Linked DNA regions of Thermochromatium tepidum ATCC 43061. The protein of the gene in region 2 interacts with the protein of the main gene of each other region in a pairwise test. Links are inferred from orthologs where the notes say so. Each region holds a gene or a part of one and is shown on either strand. Other genes may lie near its edges. The genes, in order: leuS and ligA.

The links.
Region 1: the proteins of ligA (region 2) and leuS interact in binary tests that used the Escherichia coli proteins (3 or more experiments, as listed by UniProt). The link is inferred for Thermochromatium tepidum ATCC 43061 from one-to-one orthologs.

What each region holds. Positions count from the first base shown.
Region 1 is NZ_CP039268.1:644,371-653,466, reverse strand. The notes cover bases 2,825-5,984. They hold leuS (leucine--tRNA ligase), read right to left. Parts: upstream 5,604-5,984; coding sequence 3,045-5,603; downstream 2,825-3,044. Other genes in these bases: E6P07_RS02995 (glycoside hydrolase family 26 protein), read right to left, coding at 5,743-5,984; E6P07_RS03005 (LPS-assembly lipoprotein LptE), read right to left, coding at 2,825-3,003. In the rest of the region: redox-regulated ATPase YchF, read right to left, coding at 1-39; E6P07_RS03015 (mannose-1-phosphate guanylyltransferase/mannose-6-phosphate isomerase), read right to left, coding at 94-1,596; E6P07_RS03010 (inositol monophosphatase family protein), read left to right, coding at 1,691-2,506; more of E6P07_RS03005, read right to left, coding at 2,503-2,824; more of E6P07_RS02995, read right to left, coding at 5,985-6,858; E6P07_RS02990 (trifunctional glycoside hydrolase family 18/polysaccharide deacetylase/glycosyltransferase family 2 protein), read right to left, coding at 6,855-9,096.
Region 2 is NZ_CP039268.1:39,394-48,329, forward strand. Bases 4,096-7,095 are described here. They hold ligA (NAD-dependent DNA ligase LigA), read left to right. Parts: upstream 4,096-4,554; coding sequence 4,555-6,636; downstream 6,637-7,095. Other genes in these bases: zipA (cell division protein ZipA), read left to right, coding at 4,096-4,558; E6P07_RS00205 (segregation and condensation protein A), read left to right, coding at 6,633-6,905; E6P07_RS00210 (tRNA(Met) cytidine acetyltransferase TmcA), read right to left, coding at 7,016-7,095. In the rest of the region: RNA polymerase-associated protein RapA, read left to right, coding at 1-1,278; E6P07_RS00180 (Trm112 family protein), read right to left, coding at 1,351-1,542; E6P07_RS00185 (zinc ribbon domain-containing protein), read left to right, coding at 2,081-2,251; E6P07_RS00190 (hypothetical protein), read left to right, coding at 2,453-2,902; E6P07_RS14255 (hypothetical protein), read right to left, coding at 2,786-3,082; more of zipA, read left to right, coding at 3,695-4,095; more of E6P07_RS00210, read right to left, coding at 7,096-8,936. UniProt on the Escherichia coli protein: DNA ligase that catalyzes the formation of phosphodiester linkages between 5'-phosphoryl and 3'-hydroxyl groups in double-stranded DNA using NAD as a coenzyme and as the energy source for the reaction.

The DNA.
Region 1 (9,096 bases), 600 kb from region 2 along the record:
GACATTGGGCAGGCCGACGATGCCGCATTTGAATCCCATGTGAATTAAACCGCGTTGTGATCAAGAGTAAAGGCGCGAACAGTCGCAGATAAGCTAATCCCGGCGCGGCTCGACCGGATCGCGGTTGTAGCGATCCTCGAAACGCACAATGTCGTCCTCGTCCAGATAGCTGCCAGACTGCACCTCGATGAGTTCGAGCGGGATGCGCCCCGGATTCTCCAACCGATGCCTAACCCCGACCGGGATATAGGTCGACTGGTTCTCGGTGAGCAGAAAGGTCTTGTCGTCACAGGTCACGCGCGCGGTGCCGGAGACGACGATCCAGTGTTCGGCGCGATGATGGTGCATCTGCAGCGAGAGCGACTCACCTGGCTTGACAGTTAGGCGCTTGACCTGATAGCGCGTCCCCTGCCCGATCGACTCATAGTCGCCCCAGGGACGATGGACGCGCTGATGATGGAGATATTCGTTGCGCTGCTGGCGCTGGAGGAACTGGGTGACGGCCTTGACGTCCTGTGCAGCCTCCTTGGTTGCGACGAGCACTGCATCTGGGGTCTCGACCACGATCAGGTCGCTGACACCGATGGCCGCCAGCATTCGATGCGTGGCCACGAGCAGGTTGTCGTGGGCATTGTGCACGAAGGCATCACCCTCGAGCACATTGCCGCTGGCGTCTTGCTCGCGCACGGCCCACAGCGCCGACCAGGCGCCGACGTCGGACCAGCCGACATTGAGCGGGATCAGGATCGCCGGCGGAAGATCGGCCCCGTCTCGCCGGGCGCGCGCCAGCGGCTCCATGACCGCATAGTCGATCGATTCGCTCGGACAGGCCGTGAAAAGATCGGCGTCGAGTCGCAGAAAATCGCCATCGCTCGTGATGCGCTCGCACGCGCGAGCCACGGCCTGGGCGATGTCAGGTCGGAAGCGTTCGATGAGCCCCAGCCAGACCGAGGCGCGCAGGACGAACAGACCGCTGTTCCACAGATACTCACCCGAGGCCAGATAGCCCTGCGCGGTCTCGACATCGGGTTTCTCGACGAAGCCGTCGAGCGCATAGGCCGGCCTGCCCAAGTCGGTACGATCGAGCAATGGACCCTGCCGAATATAACCATAGCCGGTCTCGGGCGCGCTCGGCACAATGCCGAAGGTGACGACCGCCCCCTCACGCGCCAGCGTATGGGCATCGGCCACGGCGGCGCGGAACCCCGGCTCGTCACGGATGTTGTGATCGGCCGGCATCACCAGCAGCACCGGATCCTCATCCAAGCGTCCGGCGACAAGCGCGGCTAGGGTCAGGGCCGGCGCGGTGTTACGCCCCCTGGGTTCGAGCACGATGGCCGCGGCCCGCCGTCCGATCAGCCGCAGCTGCTCGGCGACCAGAAAGCGATGGGCGTCGTTGCAGACCACCAGCGGATCGCGCACCCTGATGTCCAGGTGTGGATGCTCGGCATCCAAAGCATCGAGCCGGGTGACCGTCTCTTGCAGCATGGTATGCTGGCTGGTGAGCGGCAGGAATTGCTTGGGGTAGGCCTCGCGCGAGAGCGGCCAGAGTCGCGTACCGGATCCACCAGAGAGGATGACGGGCTGTAAAGGCATCGCGACAGGCTCCATGACTGAAGGGGTTTGAAGGACAAGGGCGTGAATTAAACCCTGTCTGGCGTGGGATGTGTAGACATCGACCGAATCGACCATGACTGCCGAACTGACCCAACTCGCCCGTCTGTTGCGCAACACCGCCGCAGCCGCTCTTCTGCCCAATTGGCACGGCAGCGCCGCCGCCCGGCACAAGTCCGACGGCAGCCTGGTCACCGCGTCCGACCTGGCGGCCCAGCGCCATCTGATCCAGGCCTTGGCGCGTGACTTCCCCGGCATCCCACTGCTCGGCGAGGAGATGACGAGCAGCGAGCAGGAGGACATGCTCCAAAACGGAGACAGCGCCCTGTGGGTGCTCGATCCGCTGGATGGCACCAGCAACTATGTCGCTGGTTTTCCCTTCTTCTCGATCTCGTTGGCGCTGATCGAGGGCGGTCGGACTGTACTTGGGGTCATCCTTGATCCAGTGCGCGATGAGTGCTTCGTCGCCGCGCAGGGCCAGGGGGCCTGGCTGAACGACCAGCCAATCCGCCCCTTTGCGCCGAGCCGCGCGCTGCACGACTGTCTGGCCGTGGTCGATCTCAAACGGCTCCCAGCCGAGCGATTCCAGCCCATCGTCCGTCATGCCTGTTTTGGCTCACAGCGCAATCTCGGATCTGTGGCGCTCGAATGGTGCTGGCTGGCTGCCGGACGCTTTCAGCTCTATCTGCACGGCGGCCAGAGGCTGTGGGACTATGCCGCCGGGCGGCTGATCGCGGATGAGGCCGGCGCAGCGGTCATGCACCTGATCCCAGACAGCCTCCAGCCCAGCCCCAGGATCAGCCTGGAACCACGGCTAGCGATCGCGGCTGCCGATTCAGGGCTCCTGCGCGCCTGGTGTGACTGTCTCGGACTGGCGGTCGCTGTCGATTAGCGCAACACCGCTCTTAGCCGCATGAGGATGCGATCCGCCGCCTCGACCGCGAAGTCGTCGTAGATCATCGCCTGTTCGATCTGTTTGCCCAGCACCTCGACGTCGGGATTATCGAAGGTGCGGGTCAGGTCGAGCGTTTGACGCGGAACCCGGGTCTGGCCGTCGGCGCCGACGGCCTCGAACTCGACCAGATAATGCAGCTCATAGGCGAGCGTCTTGCCGTTGAGGTCGACCGCGGCCACCCGCTCGGAGCGTCTCTCGGACAGGATCCGCAGCGTCAGCCGGGCCTGCGCCGGGTTGGTCGTCAGTTGGACCTGACTGCCGATCAGCAGGTCGTGCAGGGCACGCTCGACCGCGGAATCGCTGGGCGCCTGGATCAGGATCGGGTTATAGACGGACGGGATCTCGATGGTGCCGCGCAGCTGAAAGCCGCACCCGGCCTGAACCATCAGCACCACCCCCAGCAACCCATGCACGACGGCCCGGGTCCGACTCATGACGATCGACCGTTCCGACTGGCGTCTCGCACGGGCAGGACTCACACGACCAGATTGAGTAGCTTGCCCGGCACCAGGATCGCCTTGCGGATCGGTTTGCCGGCGATGAACTTGGCGATCTGTTCATTGGCCAGGGCGGCGGCCTGGACCATGGACTGATCGGCAGCGGTGGGCACTGTGACTCGACCACGCACCTTGCCGTTGACCTGGATCACATACTCGAGGCTGTCCTGTCTGAGGGCCTCCTCATCGAGCTGTGGCCAGCCGGCATCGAGGATATCCTCGCCAAAGCCGAGTTCACGCCATAGATAATGGGTGACATGGGGCGCAATGGGCGCAAGCAGCCGCAACACGATCCCCAGTCCCTCCCGGATCACCACGACGCGCGCGGTCGAGGACTCCAGGCGGTAGAGCGCGTTGACCATGGTCATACAGCCCGAGACCACGGTGTTGAACTGCTGGCGTTCGTAGTCGTAGAGCGCCTTCTTGAGCGCGCTGTGGATCTCGCGACGGGCGATCCGCGCGGGTTCGTCCAATTCGGGCGGTTGGTCTGAGACGGTCCGGATCGCCTCGGACTCGGCGACCGCGAGCGCCCAGAGCCGGCGGATGAAGCGAAACGCCCCCTCGACCCCCTCGTCGCTCCATTCGAGCGACTGATCCGGCGGGGCGGCAAAGATGATGTAGAGCCGCACCGTGTCGGCGCCATAGCGCTCGATCAGGGTCTGGGGATCGACGCCGTTGTTCTTGGACTTGGACATCTTCTCGATCCCGCCGAACTGGACCGGTTGACCATCGGACTTGAGACGGCCGCCGATCAGCCGGCCCTTGGCATCGCGCTCGACCTCGACCTCCACCGGGTTGAACCACTGTCTGCGGCCCTCGGCGTCCTCGCGATACCAGGTCTCGGCGACCACCATGCCCTGGGTGAGCAGATTGGTGAAGGGCTCATCGCACTCGACCAGACCCTCGTCGCGCATCAGCCTGTGGAAGAAGCGCGCATAGAGCAGATGCAGAATGGCGTGCTCGATCCCGCCGACGTACTGATCGACCGGCAGCCAATAGCGGGCGCGTTCGTCGAGCATGGCCGTATCGCAATCGGGCGAGCAATACCGGGCGTAATACCAGCTCGACTCGAAGAAGGTATCGAAGGTGTCGGTCTCGCGCGTCTCACCGCCAGGGAGCTGGTAGAACTCGGGCATCTTCGTGAGCGGCGAGCCAGAACCATCGACGATGACGTCCTCGGGCAGCCGCACCGGGAGATCGGTCTCGGGACGCATCCCACCGTCGGCCGTCCGGATCATGGGGATCGGACAACCCCAGTAGCGCTGACGCGACACGCCCCAGTCGCGCAGTCGGAACTGGACGGTCTTGCCCCCCTTGCCGCGCGCGGCGAGCCAGTCGGCGATCGCGTCGCCGGCCTGTTCCGAGGTCAGACCTTCGAAGGGGCCAGAATTAAAGAGCACCCCCTTTTCGGTGTAGGCCGCCTGTTCGATCCCACACGGGCTGCCATCGACCGAACGGATGACCGCCTTCTTGGGGAGGCCATAGCGTTCGGCGAATTCCCAGTCGCGCTGATCGTGCGCCGGCACCGCCATCACCGCCCCCGTGCCATAGCCCATGAGCACGAAGTTGGCGGCATAGATGGGCACTGCCTCGCCCGTGATCGGATGGATGGCATCGAGCCCGAGCGGATGGCCCTTCTTCTCCAGGGTCTCCAGCTCGGCCTCGGCGGTGCTGCCCTTCCGGCACTCCTCGATGAAGGCCGCGAGCGCCGGATCCCGCTCAGCCGCGCGGTGCGCCAAGGGGTGTTCGGCGGCCACCGCGACATAGGTCACCCCCATGACGGTATCCGGTCGGGTGGTATAGATGCAAAGCCTGTCCTCGGAGCCGGCCACCCCGAACTCCATAAACACACCCTCCGAGCGCCCGATCCAGTTGCGCTGCATGGTGCGCACCTGCTCCGGCCAGCCATCCAGCCGGTCGAGTGCCTCCAGCAGTTCTTGGGCATAATCCGTGATGCGCACGAACCACTGTTTGATCTCGCGCTTCTCGACCAGGGCCCCCGAGCGCCAACCACGCCCCTCGATGACCTGCTCGTTGGCGAGCACGGTTTGATCGACTGGATCCCAGTTGACCGTCGCCTTGGCCCGGTAGGCCAGCCCCTTCTCGACCAGGCGCGTAAACAGCCATTGTTCCCAGCGGTAGTAATCCGGGTCACAGGTCGCCAATTCACGATCCCAGTCGTAACCGAAGCCCAGGCGCTTGAGCTGGCCCTTCATGTACGCGATGTTGGAGCGCGTCCATTGCGAGGGGGGGATGCCGTGCTGGATGGCCGCATTCTCGGCGGGCAGACCGAAGGCGTCCCAGCCCATCGGCTGGAGCACGTTCTTGCCGAGCAGGCGCTGATAGCGCGCGATCACATCCCCAATGGTGTAGTTTCGCACATGGCCCATGTGCAACCGACCCGAGGGATAGGGGAACATGGAGAGACAATAGAACTTCTCGCGAGAGGGGTCCTCGACGGCCTTGAAGGATCGATGCGCTTCCCAATAGGCCTGGGCGGACACCTCGATGGCGCGCGGGTCATAGTCGGTCTGCATGGGGGCTGGTGGTCCTGACGCAAGGTGAAGGCTTGAGGCTGGCCCCACCGCAACGCGCAAACGCGCAACGCACCGGGGGGGCGAATCGTGCAAGGATAACGCACTGGCTCTGGGACGCCCAATACCCCGTTGTAGCGCCCTAGTCTGACGTCGTGTCCCCAGCGTGGGCCGCACGCGCGCCAACGGTCGGAAGGGGCTCGAACTGAGGTGTGCCGCGCCAGAAATCGCGTGCGACCGCCCGACGATAGGCCTCCAGTGCACCGAGCGAAGAATTGACGCGCAGATTGCTGTAGCTCAGATCCGCATTCTGCCAGCGCTCATGCCAGAAGACGGCGCCCTTGAGCCGCGGCAGTCGTTCCATCGCGGCCATCGCCTCACTGATCCAACGTCCCTTGTCGCCCTGGCGCGGAAACTCACCGATGCCCCACTCGCCCAGCAGGATCGGCTTGTCCGGGGCAATGGCGGCCAGCTCACCGTAGTGATCGAGGATCGCCTCCTTGACACTGGGCCAGCCCTCGCCTGGGGTCTGCTTACCATAGGCGCTCATGGCCAACCAATCGACATAGTCGTCGCCAGGATAGTAGGCGGCCATGCGATTCCAGGGCAGATCGGGGGAGGAGGTATTGTTGGTATGGAAGACCCAAGCAATGTTGCTGGCGCCTGCGGCCCGCACCCGGTCGACGATATAGCGATAGGTGCGCTGGAAGGTATCTGGCCCCCGTAGGCGTGGCGGATCCGTGCCCGGGATGGGCTGGTCGGCACCGTGATAGACACCCGACCAGGGGAACCAGTCGCCATTCATCTCCAATCCCCAGGCGACCAATAGCGGCCTGCCAAAGGCACGCGCTGCCGTGGCCCAGGCATCGATGTAGTCATCCCAGCGTCCGGCGAGGATGGACTCAAGGTCGAAGCGCGAGGACCTGATCTCCTCCCGATCGTTCCAAGGGTTCCAATAGATGAGCGCCACCGCCCCGGCATTGGCGACGATGTTTGCCTGGGTGGTCGGAAAGCCTTGCCGGCCCCAGAAGTTGGAGAAGCCGATGATGGCCTGGGTCTTGCCAACCAGCGCGTTGAACGCGGTGATCTTTTCGAGCGTCACCTCGTCCTCGTAGTCGCCAAAGTCGATATAGGCGCCGGTATAGGCGCCGGTCGGCGGGACCGCCAGTCGCATGACCCTGGCAGGTTCGGCCCGGGTCGCCGCCGATAGGACCACCCCGACCAGGATCGTCCACCAGAGCACAGTTCCGATCTTCATACGCGGGCGGTCCAGGGTTTGGTCAGCCCCCAGCGTTCCTGCCGTCCCCAGGCCATCCAACTGCCGTGCAGTGCGAGATAGAGGGCATGGAGGATCGCCAAGGCCAAGAGGGGGCGATAGAGGAAACGCATCGGCAGGCTCCAGAGCGCGGTACGCACCGGTTCGCCCTCCAGCCGGCAGGCCGCCCAGGCCAGGGCCAGATCCATGGCCATGAAGCCGATCAGGTAATAGAGCAGCGGACCGGACTCACCGCGCACCAGGGCCAGCAACATCCAGAGATCGACCAGCGGGATGAACGCGGCCAGAAAGATCTGGAAGAACCAGATGCTTGGTAGGGTAAACAGCCCTAGCCAGCCGTAGGCCCGGTTGCAGCAGAGCGCGCGGTGCTTCCAGAGACACTGGAGGGTCCCGAACGACCAGCGCTTGCGTTGGCGAAAGAGCGCGCCGAGCCGGCGCGGCACCTCGGTGAAGGCCCGCGCCCGCGGGCTATGGCGGAGCCGGTAACCGGCGCGATGCAGCGATAGGGTCAGATCCGTATCCTCGGCGAGCGTATCAGACTGGATGCCGCCGGCGGCGTGGATCGCCGCGCGCCGGTAGGCGCTCGCCGCGCCGGGGATGACCGGGATGGCGTCGAGCAGGTCATAGGCGCGACGATCGAGGTTGAAGGCGGCGATATATTCCAACCGCTGAAAGCGTCCCAGCAGTCCCGCATCATTGCCAACCTCGATCTGTGCCGAGACGGCCCCGACCTGCGGATCGCGCAGCGGCCGCACCAGTTCGGTCAGGGTGTCGGGCAGGAATTGGGTATCGGCATCGAGCATGACCAGGATCGCGTGGCGCGCCTGATTCAGCGCATTGCGCAGGGCAGCGGCCTTGCCCCGATTGGGCTGGCGCAGGAGCCGCACGCGCGCATCGCGCGCGCTCAAGGCGGCAACGATGGCTGCGGTGGCATCGGTCGAGCCGTCATCGACCACGATGACCTCGAAGGGCGCCGGATAGTCGCTGGCCAGCAGTGCCTCCAGGGTCTGGGCGATGACCGGTTCCTCGTTGTAGGCGGCCAGGATCACCGAGACTGGCGGACTGAACTCGGGGGCCTCTGTGGCGATTGCCCGACGCTCACGGCGGAAATGTACCATCGCCACCCCTACCACCAGAAGGGTGCGTGCAAACAGCAGCACCGTGGCCAGCATCAGAAAGCCCCAGGCGCCGTGCTCCAGGCGCTGCATGAGATTGAGTCCGGTGCTGGCGACCAGACGCGGTGGGGCAGGGTCTTCCCGGGGGATGGCCGGCATGACCGCCTCCTTGGGGACACCCAGCAACAGGTGCAGGGGTACGATCTCGTCGCCGCGCGCCCTGAGATAGTCGATGACCCCAGGCAAGGCGGCCAGGGTCGCGGCACGGTCGCCGCCACCATCGTGCAGCAAAATCACACTCCCGTGGCTGCGCGCACGCTGGATGCGTTCTAGGATCGCCTTGGCCGTGGGGCGCTCCCAGTCCTGGGGGTCGATGCTGGACATGACCGGTATATAGCCCAGTTCGCTTGCCGTAACCAGAGGCGCAAGCTCGGGCAGTGAATGGGGCGTGCGATCGGCGTCGTAGGGTGGGCGAAACAGCAGGGTCGAGCGCCCGGTGATCGCCTCGATCGCGCGCTGGGTGGCATTGAGTTCGAGCCTCGTGCGCACCGGACCGGCCTGGCTCAGATCGATGTGGCTGAAGCTGTGGTTGCCGATCTCATGGCCCGCATCGAGGATAAGCCGCAGCAGCTCGGGGTGGGCGTTGGCCTTCTCGCCGATGACGAAAAAGGTCGCGGGGACACCTTTGGTCTTGAGGACATCGAGGATTTTTGGGGTCCAGACTGGGTCGGGGCCGTCGTCGAAGGTGATGGCCACCTGTCGTGGCTCGCCCTCGCCGGTGCGCTCGACACGGGCGGGATGCGGATACTGGAGGTAGCGCTCGCTCCAGAATCCCTCGGGGTCGACTTGGATCGCGCGCCGTCCAGGCTGACGCTCGGCATGGACGGTCAGGAAATCACCTTGGCCGACGGTGCCGATGGCCTCGGTGGGCACGAGCGACTCGAAGTCGCTGGGGGCACAGTGCAGACCACAGCGCAGGGCCTGCCAGATGAGCGGGTCCTCGGTCCCCAGTCGGTCGATCCCGATCCCGCCGAGCGAGCGTTGCAGCACCAGGCGCTGCTGATTCCAGAAGGTCACGGCATCCATGAACCAGACGCTGTGATCG
Region 2 (8,936 bases):
CGCGACCGGGCGGCGGCCTATTTCGCGTCCGTCGAGGATGGCGCCCAGATCCTGCTGTGCTCGGAGATCGGCAGCGAGGGACGCAATTTCCAGTTCGCCCATCACCTGATCCTGTTCGACCTGCCGCTGGACCCGGATTTGCTCGAACAGCGCATCGGTCGGCTCGACCGCATCGGCCAGACTGAGACGATCTACCTGCTCCTGCCTTATCTGAGCGGCGGACCCATGGAGACGCTGTTTCGCTGGTATGCCGAGGGGTTGGGCGCGTTCGAGCATCCGTGTCTGGCGGCAGCGGCCGTGTATGAACGTCTAGGCGAGCGCCTGAAAGAGGCCCTGACCAGTCCAGCCGATTCCGCGCTGACCGAGGCGTTGATCACCGAGACCCGCGGGCTCGCCGCCCAAATCAAGGCCGAACTGGCCGCCGGTCGCGATCTGTTACTCGAGCTGCACTCACACCGGCTGACGCGCGATGCCGCCCTGGTCGAGTCGATTGCCGCGATCGATGCCGAGCGCACGGTTGCCGATTATCTGACCGACTTTTGGGACGCCTTCGGCGTCGAGCACGAGCCTGGTCCGGCTGGATCCGTGGTGGTACGACCCGGTCCGCAGATGCTCCAGGAGACCTTCCCGTGCCTGCCAGAGGATGGGCTGACTGTGACCTTCGACCGTGCCCAGGCGCTCGCGCATGAGGATTACGAATTCCTGACCTGGGAGCATCCCATGACGCGCGCGGCGATGGAACTGTTGACGACCTCCGATCTGGGCAGCGCGGCGCTGGTCCTGATCCGGGGCGACGCACGCCTTCCGCACACGACCCTGTTGCTGGAGATCCTCTATGTCGCCGAGTGTCCGGCCCCGCCCGAACTCCAGGTCGAGCACTTCCTACCGCCGACCCTGGTGCGGTTGCTGCTCGACGCCGAGGGGCGGGATCGTGCCGCAGAGATTGAGCACGAAAGCCTCAGGGGCGACTGTCTGAGTCACAACACCAAACTGGCCCGCGCCCTGATCGCCTCACAGGCGTCGCGTCTGACCGAATGGCTGGAGCGGGGCGAGGCACTGGCGCACGGCGCGCTGGAGTCCTTGGAGCAAGGGGCGCGCAGGCGCATGCATCAGGTACTTGGCGATGAGCTGGAACGCCTACTGGCCCTGGCGAAGGTCAATCCCAGGGTACGCCCCGACGAAATCGCACGGCTACGGCACAGGCGCGAGCGGCTCGATGCGCTGCTCGGCCAGATCCATCTACGGCTTGACGCGCTGCGGTTGATTGTCGCCCATTGATGGGCGACGAGTCGGATTGCATTTGAGTGCAGGGGCAGGCGGACGGATATCCCCCGTCCGCCCCTGTCTGCGTCAACGATAGCTGTCGAGCTCATCTAGCGTTAGTTGCCGCGCTTCTTCTTCCAGCATGATGGGGATGTCGTCGCGGATGGGATAGGCAAGCTGGGCCGATACCGAGATGAGTTCCCCGCGCGTCTGGTCAAGGATCAAGGGCCCCTTGGTGACAGGGCAGACGAGGATGTCGAGGAGTTTCTTGTCGAGCATGGATTGATCGCCGTCGTCAAAAAGTGCGCCAAAGTGCGCGCGTTTCTTTATCCTGCCCCAATGTGTCTTACCGACCACGGTCGTATCTGACAGGCGTGACTTTCCCGGCTACGACAGGAGCCCCTCCTGCCGCAGCGCCGCCATTGCTGGACGGACTCGCCGCGGGTAGGGCAGTTAAGGTTGCCAGCCGTTTCGGATTGCGCACGGCATCGAGGTCGCGATGGTGTTTTCAATCAGACAATAATAAATTGTCAAGATTTGCAAAACTAGAGTCAGATTCCCTGGACGAGACAGGGCTTGGTGGATGGTTTAACAGCCCTCCTGTCCCTGGGGAGATGTGGCAACTTCAGGCTTGTTTATGGCACATCACCAAGAGGCGTTGAACCATGCTTCGCACGGCAGCGATCGAGCTCGACGTTGCACCTGAACCAGCCGTGCGTCTTGCGGCCTTGCAAGCGGCCTACGCACGACTTCGGGCCAAAACGCCCCTTGGCAGCCAGATGTTCGGAGAGAACAACCTCGCCGCTCCTGTGGATGTCTGGGCAAGCGCTCGAGGCATCGCTTCGAGTGCCCCCACTGTGGTCTCCGGGCGCACAGCGACTTAAACGCCAGTCGAAACCTGGCCCGGATTGGCGGGACTGCCGTTTTGCCAAGGGCGGTCGTAGATACGCCCGATGTCGGGGATGGACATGCGTTCGTCCTACGATAAGGCCTTCGACTTCAGTCGAGGGTTATTTACACCGGAGTTTGACGTAAAATGGGAGTCATGGTGGTTTACTTGAGTCGCGACACCCTGATCTCGTCAAACGCGACCTGTACCATCCTAGTCTCCCGCAGGGGGGACTGTCCCTTGCGGAAGAGCACCAAAATACCACCTAGCTATCCACCGTTCGGCAGGAGGAGTCTCGACATGGTCGCTTTCGAACAATTACACGCTCAGAACCACAAGATCACTGAGCTCTCGAACGTCTTCCTCTATCTGGTGAGGGATCGTTCCATGTGCGACACCGATGTCGCCTGCGACATCTTCTTCAATCTGACCAACCATGTGCGCGAGCACATGGAAGTCGTCGACCGTGATCTCTGCGGCAAGCTGCTGTCCTATCCGGACCAATCGGTCAAGAACACGGCCAACCGCTTTCTGTCGGGCTCGACCGAGATCAAGCGCATCTTCAGCGCTTATGTCAAACAATGGTGCTCGGAAAAACGCCATTCACTGACGATTAGCGATTATGCCTCCTTCCTACAGGATACCGAGCAGATGTTTGCCCTGGTCATGGATCGTCTGCAACGCGAGACCGAACACCTCTACCCCCTGATCCGTAAGCTCGAAGAGAAGCAGCGTCAGGTCGCGGCTTGAGGGCCTAGGCGTCGGCCTGGACCGTCCGTGCGATCCAGGCCTCCCGGCAGTCATGCCGACACTAGGCTGCGAGCCGGGCGCAGATTGGCTTGTGTGCTCGATCGGTACCGACTCGCCGGTCGATGCGGCCTCTTCGAGGCGCAGACCCTTGGAGCGAATCAGACGTGGATCGACCGGCACCTTGTCGCCTGATCCTGGTGCGCGCCAAGCCCCTTCGTTTAGGGCGAGATCGGGGTGCGCTGCGCGCAGACGGCGCAGCCATCCTATAATCTTTCTGCCGCTGAAACCCAAGGCAGCCTAGGGCGGGGCACGCCGGAAGTCATACCTGTGGAGAGACGAGCCGCTGTTGGGGCTTGGCCCAGGAACCCACCGAAGCGCATGACGGATTGCCTTGAGTGCATCCTCGGCCTTACGCAGGAGGGCAAGGCCGAGGGCGGAGTTGAGGCCCCCTTGCGCGAAAACCTCGCTTCATCGTGTATTTCTATGTCCAGGATCCAGGGTTGGCCCCGATCCAATGGGTCCGGTTCCATCGCTTCGCTCGGACGAAGTCACCGCGGCATCCTGTGCATTCACCCGATCGTCTCGACTCGTGGCGCCCAGAAACCGCCCATGGCACGCCGGCAGGCAAGGCGGTGAGGCTTTGGTTAAGTTTGATTAAGAGGGTGGCGACACCTGATCGAGACTCATCCGCGGCTTGGTCGCCCCTGAAGAACCGACGAAAAACCGGCGGTCCTTGGGTATACTTGCGGCCTTGTATGACATTTAAAAATTCCATCAGACATAAGCATTCGAATGGACGCCAGCACCATCCGCCTGATCCTGATCGTCGTCGGGGCCATCCTGATCGTTGCGCTCTATCTATGGGAGCGTCATCGCGAGCGTCAGGGCGTCTATCAAGATGACCACGAGGACGATGGCCTGTTTGATGAACGAGGTGCGCACGGGCCTCACGGCATCCATCAGCGCCGGCGTGCGCCGATACTCGATCAGTATGACGATGAGGAGTGGCCCGACGACGAGGACTCTGCCACCAAACCGTCGCGGCCCGTCAAGTCCTGGTCGCGTTCGCGCGCCGACAAGGAACCGGAGCACGAGTCACGGCCGGAAGACGCGCGCACGCCCATGTCCGAGGATGTCGCGGATTCCAGATCGGTCAAGACGTCCAGAAAACCCGCACCTCCTCCACCACCCAAATCGCCGAAACGCCGTGAGATCTCGGTCCCGGATCCGCTGCTCATCCAATTGACCGTCAGCGCGCGCCGCTACCCCTTTAAAGGACCTGACATCCTGGAGGTGGCTGCCAGTTGCGGGCTCTATCCAGGCGAGATGGACATCTTTCACTGTTTCGACGAGTTCGAGGACGAGATCCGGGTCTATTTCAGCATGGCCAACATGGTCAAGCCGGGGCGCTTTCCCTTCGACGATATGGATGGGTTCTCGACCCCCGGGCTGGTGCTCTTCGCCCAACTGGAGGGTGATCCCGAAGACATGACCATCCTCGACGAGATGCTGGCCACGGCGCGCAAGCTGGCCCTATCGCTCAATGGAGACGTACTCGATGAGACGCGCCGCCCCCTGACGGTCAAGAAGGAAGAGGAGATGCGTCAGGCCGTGCTCGACAACGAACGGCGCTGGAAACGGACCCCGCGCCTGTGACCTCCTCGGATATCGCCCGGCGCATCGAGGCGCTGCGCGCCGAGATCCGCCATCACAATCATCGCTATTATGTACTCGACGACCCGGAGATCCCGGACGCCGAGTACGATCGGCTGTTTGCCGAGCTCCAGCGCTTGGAGGCCGAACACCCCGAGCTGATCACCCCCGACTCGCCCACCCAGCGGGTCGGCGCCGAGGTGCGTCCAGATCTCAGCGAGGTTCGGCATTCCGTCCCCATGATCTCGCTCGACAATGCGATGAACGACGCGCAGCTGGTCGAGTTCCATCGTCGTATCACCGCCGCCCTGCCTGAGCTCGATCCTGTGCCCTATACCGCCGAGCCCAAGTTCGACGGCCTGGCGATCAGCCTGCGTTATGAGTCCGGCGTCCTGGTGTTGGCCGCCACCCGTGGCGATGGCACGCGCGGCGAGGACGTGACCCACAATGCGCGCGTTATCCCGAGCGTGCCGCTGCGGCTTTTGGGGGGGGACTGGCCCGAGGTGTTGGAGGTGCGCGGCGAGGTCTATATGCCGCGCGCCGGATTCGATCGGCTCAACGCCGACCTGGAGGCGCGCGGCGAGCGTCCCTTCGCCAATCCGCGCAACGCCGCCGCCGGCAGCCTGCGTCAGCTCGATCCGCGCATCGCCGCCCAGCGCCCGTTGCGCTTTTGCGCCTATGGCTGGGGCGAGATTTCGGGCGAGACGGGCACGAGTCAGTTCGAGATGCTCCAGCGTCTGGCGGGTTGGGGGTTACCGATCTCGCCCGAGCTGCGGCGGGTGGCGGGACTCGACGGCTGTCGCGCCTATTTCGAGGCATTGGCGCAGCGACGCGCGGTGCTCGACTACGACATCGACGGGGTGGTGTTCAAACTCGACCACCTGCCGGCACAGGCAGCGCTCGGGGCCACGGCACACCATCCGCGCTGGGCCATCGCGCGCAAGTTTCCGGCCCAGGAGGCCCTGACCGAGGTCGAGGCGGTCGAGTTCCAGGTCGGGCGCACCGGGGCGGTGACCCCGGTAGCGCGACTGCGTCCGGTAAGGATCGGCGGCGTGACCGTCTCCAAGGCCACGCTGCACAATCTCGACGAGGTTCGGCGCAAGGACGTGCGCATCGGGGATACCGTCTCCATCCGCCGCGCGGGCGATGTGATCCCTGAGATCGTCCGTGTGCTGGTCGAGCGGCGTCCGGACGGGGCGCGTCCAGTCGAACTACCGACCCGGTGTCCGGTCTGCGGGTCGGACGTGATCCAGCCCGAGGGCGAGGCGGTCGCACGCTGTAGCGGTGGGCTTTGGTGTCCGGCCCAGCGCAAGGAGGCAATCCGGCATTTTGCCTCGCGCCGGGCACTGGATATCGAAGGGCTGGGCGAGAAGCTCATCGAGCAACTGGTCGATCTGGACTGGGTGCGCGAGCCGGCGGATCTCTATGGTCTGACTGCCGACCGCTTGGCCTCGTTGGACCGCATGGGCGAGAGGTCGGCAGCCAATCTGATCGCGGCGCTGGAGCGCAGCAAAGAGACGACGCTGGCGCGCTTCGTCTTTGCGCTCGGGATCCGCGGGGTCGGTGAGACCACGGCGCAACAACTGGCAGAGCATTTCGGCAGGATCGAGGCGCTGATGGCGGCGCGCGTCGAGGAGCTGGTCACGATCAAGGGCATCGGCCCGGTGGTGGCGGCCCACATCGTCGGTTTTATGGCCCAGCCGCACAATCGCGCGGCGATCGCCCATCTGCTTGCCGCTGGGATCCACTGGCCCGAGGTCGAGCGCTCGGCTTCAGCCCCCGCCGAACCGAGCGCCTTACCCCTGAGCGACAAGACCTTCGTCATCACCGGTACGCTCAGCCGCCCGCGTCACGCGGTGGCGGCCCAGTTGCGCGCCCTGGGCGCCAAGGTGACAGAGAGCCTCTCCAAGAAGACCGATTATCTCCTGGCAGGTACGGCGCCCGGGTCGAAGCTCGCCCAGGCCGAGAGGCTGGGGGTGAGGGTGATCGATGAGGCCGGGCTGGACACCTTGATCGCGCGGCACCAGCTCCCACTTGAGGGGGAAGCCATTTCCAGAGACACCACAGGGGGTATGCGATGACTGAGCTCTCGAAGGAACAACATCTCCTGATCGCCATGCGCAAGACCTTGACGGCGATCATCAAAGATGTCACGCCCCCGCCGGGGATGCGGCATCCGTTCTCGGAGGCGACCATCCAGCAGGTGCGTCAGTGTCTGGGGCTGATCGCCGCACGCGAGCAGGAGTTGGCACTGGAGCAGGGGCGCGGCGGCGAGCGGCCTTACTACAGCGACGAACGCCCAGATGTGCAGCTCGTGGCCTTCGACACGATCAAGCGTCGGCCCAATTGAATCCATGCCGGCGCCCTTAGGACAGGCCGGATTCGATCCTATGGGGCTTGGAGTCGACATCCTGCGCCTCAACCATTGACGACACCGGGATTGTGGCGGGATCTGCAGCCTTATCGCTCGACGAGTCGCTTGAACACCGCTCGTATTCGTTCAAGTAGCCTCCCGCGCCCTTGGACCCCAAGACCTCGCGCCAGTCCAGTGAGTGGGTGATATTGAAGCAAGGCCGCGACCAGCAAGGCGGCCTCCTGCCGCTCGATCCGCCCGCTCGCGAGCGCCGCGGTGAGATGGCGACGGACCAGGTGCGACAGCAGCGGAAGACTGGCCTCCAGGGTCCGGTGTCCGGCGACGAAGGCGTCCAGTTCCGCGTCCCAGGCGTTCGGTTCGGGCGAGGCCGGGGGCGGGCCGGAGATTGATTGGATCAGCATGGCGGCAATCTCAGGATCGAGCTCGCGCAAGGGTCCAGCGAGCCAGACCGGCAGACCGTCGGCGAGCCGCCGTTGGGCTTCCTCGAGCAGGGCCTGGCCCGCCTCCGAGACCGCTTTGAGTACCACGACCGCGTGCTCACCGCTGGCCGCGTTGCGGCTGGTACCGATCTGGGCCGGTGTGAAACCACAGGCAGACCAAAATTCCAACAGTTCGACGGATGCGCCGAAGCTGGCACCCAAGAGGTCGATCTGCTCGGCTCGAGCGGTCTGTTGTAATTCGGTTAGGAGCCGCCGTCCCAGCCCCCGCCGCCTCATGGCCGGATGGACGACGATCCGGATCACTCGCCAATAGCGATAGAGCGGTGCATCCAACAGACCGCCGTGGGCCGAGAGTGTCTGGGGGAGCAGATGACCGCGCGGTCGACGTCGTCCGTAGAAGATCGCCGTGCGCAGTTTCGGGTCGCACATCCCGCCTTCCGCGGCGACGAGCAGCGCGCCGATCAGATGGCCGGCCCGTCGCAACGCCAGGAGGCGGACATTGGGTCCATCGAGCAGCATCCACAGATCCAGGGGGCGTGTCTGATAGTGGGCAAGCACCAGCAGTCCGAAGAGCTCGCGTAGGGTCGTTTCATCCTGGAGCAGGGCGTCGCGGTCGAGCCACTGGGCGTGCGGTTCGTTGGTGGCCCCAAGGACCGCAGCAGATGCCGCCGGCGCGGCATCGAGCAACAGGGCGCGGAAGACCAGGGATTCGAGCGGGTCGTCAGCCGCCCAGCGGATCGGGGTGGCGAGATGGATGGCCCGCCAGCCTGGGATCAGGCGGTCCAGGATGGCGCGGAAGCGGATCTCAAAGCCCCGTCCGGTGCCCTCGTAGCCATGCACGGTGCTGGCGAAGACGATGTGGGTATAGTGGTTGAGCAGCGCCGCGAGCAGTGGGGTCGGGATGCCGGCGGCCTCGTCGACCAGGACCAGATCGGCCTGGGGAGGGTGCGCGACGAGGTTGGCAGGCGAGTGAAAACGAAGCGATCCGCGCCCCAGCGAGGCATCGCGGCGCAGATCGAGTCTTAATCCAACCGCGCGCAAGACGGCCTCGGCATGGCGATAGAGGGTCGCGACCGCCTCGCGTCTGGGGGCCGTGACCACCAGATGGCGTCCACCTTCGAGCAAGAGGGATCCGGCGGCCAGGCCAAGCGCGGCGCTCTTCCCACGTCCGCGATGCGCGGTCAAGACCAGCGGGCGGCGGGCCCAACCGCGCGCGGTCTCGAGGATGGCGGCGACGGCCTCGGCCTGATCGGCTGTGGCGGGGCGGATCTGGTCATCGAATGGCGAGGGCCAATCGCGACCCCCCCTCGGATCTGGAGCCGGCATCGGTGCGGTTACAACCGACCGCTCGTCCTGGTCGATGCGCACGACGTCCGGGTCGGATTCCAGCACGGCGATGAGACGTGCGATGAAGCGTCGGCTCAGGGTCTCTGGTTCGAATGGCCAGACCGCGATCCGCGCTGACCCTGGATCGGGCCGGCGCGCCCACTCGTCTGGCGGTGGCGTCAGGAGCACCAGCAGTCCACCGCCTCGGATCGCGCCCGTGGCCGCGCCGAAGCCATCGGGG